2 regions of the Ectobacillus sp. genome follow, and region 1 is predicted to be linked to the other one. Evidence: riboswitches for the same ligand, from Rfam matches in the RefSeq annotation. Region 1 holds a riboswitch; the other holds the start of a gene.
The links. A riboswitch is a leader RNA that binds a small molecule or an ion and turns the genes downstream of it on or off. The one in region 1 is predicted to bind FMN.
Positions count from the first base shown of each region.

Region 2: another riboswitch for FMN. It lies ahead of ribD (bifunctional diaminohydroxyphosphoribosylaminopyrimidine deaminase/5-amino-6-(5-phosphoribosylamino)uracil reductase RibD); the one in region 1 lies ahead of AC11ZT_RS05600 (ECF transporter S component).

Region 1 covers NZ_JBXKMX010000106.1:8,307-11,723, reverse strand. Annotated here, with positions in the region: gene AC11ZT_RS05610 (hypothetical protein) at 1-115, opposite strand, end outside; gene AC11ZT_RS05605 (inorganic diphosphatase) at 231-731, opposite strand; FMN riboswitch at 945-1,080, shown strand; gene AC11ZT_RS05600 (ECF transporter S component) at 1,228-1,803, shown strand; gene AC11ZT_RS05595 (ferredoxin) at 1,901-2,149, opposite strand; gene AC11ZT_RS05590 (YpbB family protein) at 2,385-3,417, shown strand, end outside.
Region 2 covers NZ_JBXKMX010000101.1:20,339-23,755, reverse strand. Annotated here, with positions in the region: gene ribE (riboflavin synthase) at 1-281, opposite strand, end outside; gene ribD (bifunctional diaminohydroxyphosphoribosylaminopyrimidine deaminase/5-amino-6-(5-phosphoribosylamino)uracil reductase RibD) at 262-1,374, opposite strand; FMN riboswitch at 1,549-1,693, opposite strand; gene AC11ZT_RS05235 (fluoride efflux transporter FluC) at 1,856-2,254, shown strand; gene crcB (fluoride efflux transporter CrcB) at 2,251-2,607, shown strand; gene AC11ZT_RS05225 (CDGSH iron-sulfur domain-containing protein) at 2,682-2,906, opposite strand; gene AC11ZT_RS05220 (DUF2552 family protein) at 3,091-3,333, shown strand; gene AC11ZT_RS05215 (DUF4352 domain-containing protein) at 3,408-3,417, shown strand, end outside.

The DNA of each region.
Region 1 (3,417 bases):
ATTCTCCTAGTTCAACTGGACAATATAACAATAAATCTCTTTTTAAATAAAAATATTCCTTACGCAGACTTTTCTTCATAAACTGATAAACAGTCTGTTTTTGCGTTTTCTTCATGACATTTCCTCCAACAAAGAACTGCCGTTTCTTCACCATATAACATACTAGCACTTTGAATTTATAAACACCAGTGTATATGCTAAAATGAGTTTACAACATCCACAAATTATTGTTATTCTTGTGCTCTTTTGTACCGAGCTATACAATCATCAATCAGTGAAGAAGCAGCTTCTGCACCTTCCCATGCGCCTATTTCTGTTTTTTTCCCTTGTAAATCTTTGTATGTTTGAAAGAAATGGGAGATTTCTTTTAATTTATGCTGCGGAACATCATCTAATGACGTAACATCTTGAAAACGAGGATCTTCAGTTGGGACCGCTATGAGCTTTGAGTCCTCTTCTCCGCCATCTATCATGTTTAAAAACCCAATTACACGTGCATCAATGACGCAGCCAGGAAAAGTTGGGTTCGTGACGAGAACAAGAATATCTAATGGATCACCATCATTTGCTAATGTATGATCTATATATCCGTATTCAGCTGGATAAAACATAGGAGAGAAAAGTACACGGTCTAATTTAAAAACACCTTTTTCTTTATCGAATTCATATTTATTTTGGCTGCCTGTTGGAATTTCGATAAAAGCCTCAACAATCCTGTTTTCAAATGCCATGAGAGCATCCCCCTTTAATAAGTATGAAATGAGAAAAATCAGACTATAGACTAAATAAACAAAGCCAAGTTAAGGCAATGGCCTGTATATAACTTTAGGACATAAGTATAATCGAAATTAGTAGTCACTTCAATGAAATGGTATAAAAATCAGACATTTTTCTTCACAATTTATGCGGAATATTGTATAATTAACTCATAAAATCAAATATCGATCTATCTTCGGGGCAGGGTGCAATTCCCTACCGGCGGTGTGAGAGCAATATGCTTTTAAGCCCGCGAGCCGTTATTTGGCACGATTCGGTGAGATTCCGAAGCCGACAGTACAGTCTGGATGGGAGAAGATGGAGGTTCGGCGTTATCATTATATTTATGAGAGCGTTATTTACCGTACTGTAAATTCTCCCCTTTTCATACTGAAAAGGGGATTTTCTATAAGTACGATAAGGACCATCCCATTTTCCAAAAGAAGATCGGAGGAAAAGGGAGAGAGAAAAATGAAGAACAGAAACGTAACAAAAATGGTATCTGTAGCGATGTTAGGTAGTATTGCTTACTTACTTATGATGTTGGATTTTCCATTTCCGGGATTTCCCGTATTTTTACGAATTGATTTTAGTGATGTACCAGCTCTAGTGGCAGCGATTATGTTTGGACCAGTTGCTATGATGATCGTAGAAGCTACGAAAAATGTTTTGTATTATGGTATCCAAGGAAGCTTAACAGGTGTACCGGTTGGGGAGATTGCTAACTTTATTGCAGGATGCATTTTCATTTTGCCAGCAGCGTATTTGTACCGAAGATATCGTTCTGTTAAAGGGTTAACAACAGGCCTTGTTATTGGGACAGTAATTATGACGGTCAGTATGAGTGTATTGAATTATTACCTCATTTTGCCTGCGTACACATGGTTTTTAAATTCACCTGCAATGTCTGGTGCAGGAATGAAACAACTCATTATTACAAGCATATTGCCATTTAATATTATTAAGGGAGTATTCATTGCTGTAGTGGCTGTTCTTCTTATTAGCCGATTACAGGTTTGGATGAGTCTAAAAATGAAAAATGCTTAATTACCATAATTAAACGACTGAATGTATAGTTCGGTCGTTTTTGCTTTACATAAAAAAAGCGTTATTCCTAGTTGGAATAACGCTTTTTTTTACAATATTATTCGAATTTTGTAGCGTCGCCATCAAATGGTTCTTCAGCAACTTTGATTGAATCAGTTGGACAACCTTCAAAAGCGTCCATCATATCATCTAGAAGAACGTCAGGAATTTCAACGATTCCTTTGTTTTCATCTAATGTTACGAATGCTAGACCTTCATCATCATAATCATAAATGTCTGGTGCAGATGCTCCACAAGCTCCACATGCGATGCATGTTTCTTTATCAACGATAGTATACTTTGCCATTTTTGAAAACCTCCTAATAATATGTATCAAATGTTTTTCAGAAAAATCTAATGAAAGAAATTCTAAACCTATTGTAAAACGGTTTCTTCAACTTTTCAATTAAAAACTCGTGGAAAATATATGTTTTGTTATAAAATCGACATGTTTTTTAAGCGCTCTCAATTTTCCTACTATGACGATACTTGTTTTTTTTTGTTACAATATAGATATATGATGTAGAAAAGGGGAGTTTGCTTTGCAACTTTCACATACGATTTTGTATGGGCTTAGAAAAATTAATGGTGAACGGACGACTGCTTCTATTTATCATCTTTTAAAGGGAAAGCGTTCTTCACAAACCCTACAAGATGGGACGGTATATGGATTATCCTTTTTGTTCGGAATCTATAAAAAACTAAGTCGACACGTATATGATGAGCTAATTCATCAATTATTAAACCTAAATCACATTGTGAAAATTGAAGAAAATACTTTTTTGCTTTCTTCATCAGGTGAAGCAGTGCTTACACAGGCTCTTCATGTTACCCCTTTTCCTCCCAAGTTAAATGGCTTTGTATATAAAGATATAACAGAAGTCGTGTGGAAGCGGTTATCCTTACTTATACAAACCGTTTCTCATTTACAAACATATACGTCGTTTCTGCCTGTACAGCAAGACCATGACACTACATCCTGGGTGAGAACATTCTTATTTTCTCTTCCATATTCGAGAGAACAGGTCAGGGATAAGCTTTATGAGGAAATCCTTAAAGTGCTAGGTGCACTACCAGATGAGGATGCAGCTAAGTTTGTTTTTCGTTTAACAGGTACACATCGCGTTGGACTCACTAGTGAGCAACTCGCGTTATACTATTGTGAAGATTCATTTCAAGCACATATGTCGTTTCTTGGAACCCTTCATTATCTGATATCACGTATGGAACAAGATAATGAGTTCTCTCTTTTAAAGGAATTAATTCCTGAACGTGATGATTTTGCCACATTATTAAGCATGTCTGCACAAAAAACGTACATGCTATGGAAAAACGGGAGAGGAATAGAAGAAATGGCTAGCTTGCGTGGGTTGAAACAAAATACGATAGAAGATCATTTAGTGGAAATAGCAATGCATGTGCCTTCGTTTCAAGTAGATCGTTTTGTATCAGATGATAAGTTAAAGCGAATTCGTACTGTAATTCGGGAAGTGAATACGAGAAAGCTACGTGTACTTAAAGAGTATGTAGGTACAGATATTGATTATTTCTCCATACGTCTAGTACTCGCAGCGT
Region 2 (3,417 bases), on a different contig from region 1:
CCAAATCGTCCATTTGATGCCATGGCTCGTTCTAAATTGACAGACGCTCCATTTTTGGCCGATTGTAAAGAGGTAGCTTTAATTGTTTCTGGCATCACATCAACTGCGAATGAGGAAGAAGTGAAAGAGACAACTGTTAAGCATACACCGTTTACAGCAATGCTATCACCGATGTGCATGTCCTCTAGTATTGTTTTTGCAGAAATATTCATTTGAATGGACATACCAGAACGTTGCAAGCTTGCAATTGTTCCTACTTCTTCAACGATTCCGGTAAACATGGGATCGCTCCTTTCCTTTTTGTGCAATCATTTTTATATCCTCGCCCACCATTTCTATTTGTTGAATAGAAAGATGCGGAGTATCTTCTAGAGATGAAAAGCCTTCCCCTCCAAAAAAGGAGGGAGCGTTTGCACCGCCAATTAAACGTGGACTCATATAGAGTATAAGCTGATCCCAGTAACCACTTTCTAGAAAGCTTGCGTGAACGTGTTGACCACCTTCAACAAGAAGAGATAAGATGTTTCGTTCACCTAATATGGAAAGTAACTCCTCTATTTGTATCAAAGATGAGTTCATTTGGATAATTGTAACACCGTATTCCTCAAAAGGTTCCATTCGTTCTTTTGATACGTGGGATCCGGTAATAATCCATGTAGGTGCCTCACCGTCCTTTACTATGGTCGAAGATAAGGGAGTTCTTAAATAGGTATCAAGTACGATACGTATTGGATTTTTTCCTCCGCCATGAAGACGTGTTGTAAGACTAGGATTATCCGTAATAACTGTATTTACTCCTACCAGGATTGCATCATGCGAGTTACGATATCGATGAACATCTTCTCGTGCTAGTTTTCCAGTAATCCATTTGCTTTCACCAGTAGAAGTAGCTATTTTTCCATCTAGGCTTGTAGCCGCCTTTACAGTTACAAATGGTTTTTTCGTATGCATATAATGAAAAAATACTTTATTTAATTGTTTTGCTTCTTCTTCTAAAACCCCTACATCGACTTGGATTCCTGCTTCTTGTAAACGACGCATTCCTTGGCCGGATACAAGGGGATTATTATCAAGTGTAGCAATTATAACCCGCTTTACCTTGTTTTTGATAAGTAGGTCACAACATGGAGGGGTTTTGCCAAAGTGACTGCAAGGCTCTAATGTTACATAAACTGTAGAACCGATGGCCTTTTCACCAGCCATATGTATGGCATGAACTTCTGCATGTGCCTCACCTGCAGCAAGATGAGCACCCATTCCTACTATCGCACCGTTTTGTACAACGATAGCACCAACCATTGGATTCGGACTTGTTTGTCCTTTCGTACTAGCAGCAAGCTGCAAAGCAAGTTTCATGTATTCTTCATCTGTCATTATTTCACCTCTCCCTGACCAAAATAAAAAACCCAAAAGGAATGATCCTCTAGGGTTTGAGAGAGTTTAGTTTTCAAAAGGATAGGATGTTTACGAAACAATACTATTTTTTCAGAAAATACAAAAAATAGAATGATATACGTGTGTGTATCAATAGAATCCTAGTATGAAAACGTAATCCTTCTCCCATCCAGACTTTACTGTCGGTCCTGGACTTTCACCAGGTCCACCGATTTGTAAATACAAATCGGGTCACGGACTAAGAAGCGTTTGCTTCATCACCGCCGGTTGGGACTTTCACCCGACCCCGAAGGATATTATTTGTTGTCATTATAGCACAAAAACGAAGAATGGAAAGCAATACTATACTGATAATGTGAAGAAAATGTTACAGTTAGGTCATATTATAACGGAAAGGTGAACGAATAGTTTTGTTATAATGTAGCAGCAATACTATTAATAGTGGAAAGAAGGTTTACAAATGACATACATACTGGTAGGCGTTGGAGGAATAGTAGGTGCTTTACTACGATATAGCCTTGGATTGATAATGTCCGATTTTTCCCTATCACTATTTTCAACGTGGTTTATAAATATGATAGGTTGCTTTTTTTTGGCTTTTTTTACAGCCTCTATATTTAAAATGAAAGGAAAGGGAGTTTATTTTGCGCCAGTTATTGGAACGGGATTAATCGGATCGTTTACAACATTTTCTACATTCAGCGTGGAAACAGTTCAATTCCTCCATCAACATAACTATAATTTGGCTTTTTTGTATATAGGTATAAGTTCAATTGGGGGTCTTATAATGGCGTGGGTAGGATTGCAAATTGGAAATAAGCTATGGAAGAGGTATGAACAGGAGGAACAGCAGCAATGAATGTCATTTTAGTCGCAATCGGAGGCTTTTTTGGAGCGCTTGCTCGGTTTGCAATTGGGAATCTACAAAAACGATATTACAAAGGGGATTTTCCGCTTGCTACATTATTTGTAAATTTACTTGGTGCATGGTTGCTTGGGTTACTGCTAGGGATGAATGTACAAAAAGATGTGTATCTTCTAGTAGGAACAGGATTTATGGGGGCTTTTACGACATTTTCCACTTTTAAATTAGAAAGTATGCGGCTCTTGGAAGATAAGAAGAAGGTTGCCATTGGTTATTTATTCCTTACGTATGTACTGGGAATTAGTCTGGCATATTCAGGCTTTATACTCGGTATGAAATTACAATAGTCAAACTGCATATAATGAAAAATGACGAAATAGAGGCCTCTCTGTTTCGTCACGAACTTTTTTTGATCTTGGGATTATTCTTCCAAATCTTTATTTTCTGCTTTAGGAGCTCTTACCACAGATTGAAATTTTCCTTTATGGCTGCCATCACAATATGGCATTTTTGCTGATAATCCGCATCGACATAAAGAAAAGGCTTCCTTTGCTTCAAATGGATGTCCTTCAAAATCTACCAGTTCCACATCTCCTGTGACACGAAATGCACCGTTATCCTTCACTACAATTTTTACGTTTGCCATCGTTTTTGTCCTCCGACTCTTTTTAAACTTATCTTTATCAACTATTCAAACGTTACATGGTTTTCCTTTTCTTATGATAATGTTCATATTGTTGTTTTGCAAGCTACTGAAAAGGGAAACGAAAGCTTTTTCATCAGTATGTGTGGTACAATGCCAATAAATATACGCAAAGGTGAGTTACAGAATGAATGAAACATATGAAAAAATGAAGGAAATTGCAATGGAACGAACATGGGTTTCGTTTTTAAACGAGAACCATCCTTATACTCTTCTTCAATGGTCTGTTTCAAGTATGACAGAACATAGGGATGTATGGTTGCTTCAAAATGAAGTAACGTTTGAAACGGAAACCTTCTCTAATGTAGAAGAAGCAATGAATTTTATTATAAAGAATATGCCATGCATTACCGATATACATATTGAATAGCTTCCCTTATCCGTGTATAAATCATAAGCAGTTGAACATCATAAAATTATGATGAATGCAAAAGGTGTGAGCAAATGAGATTGG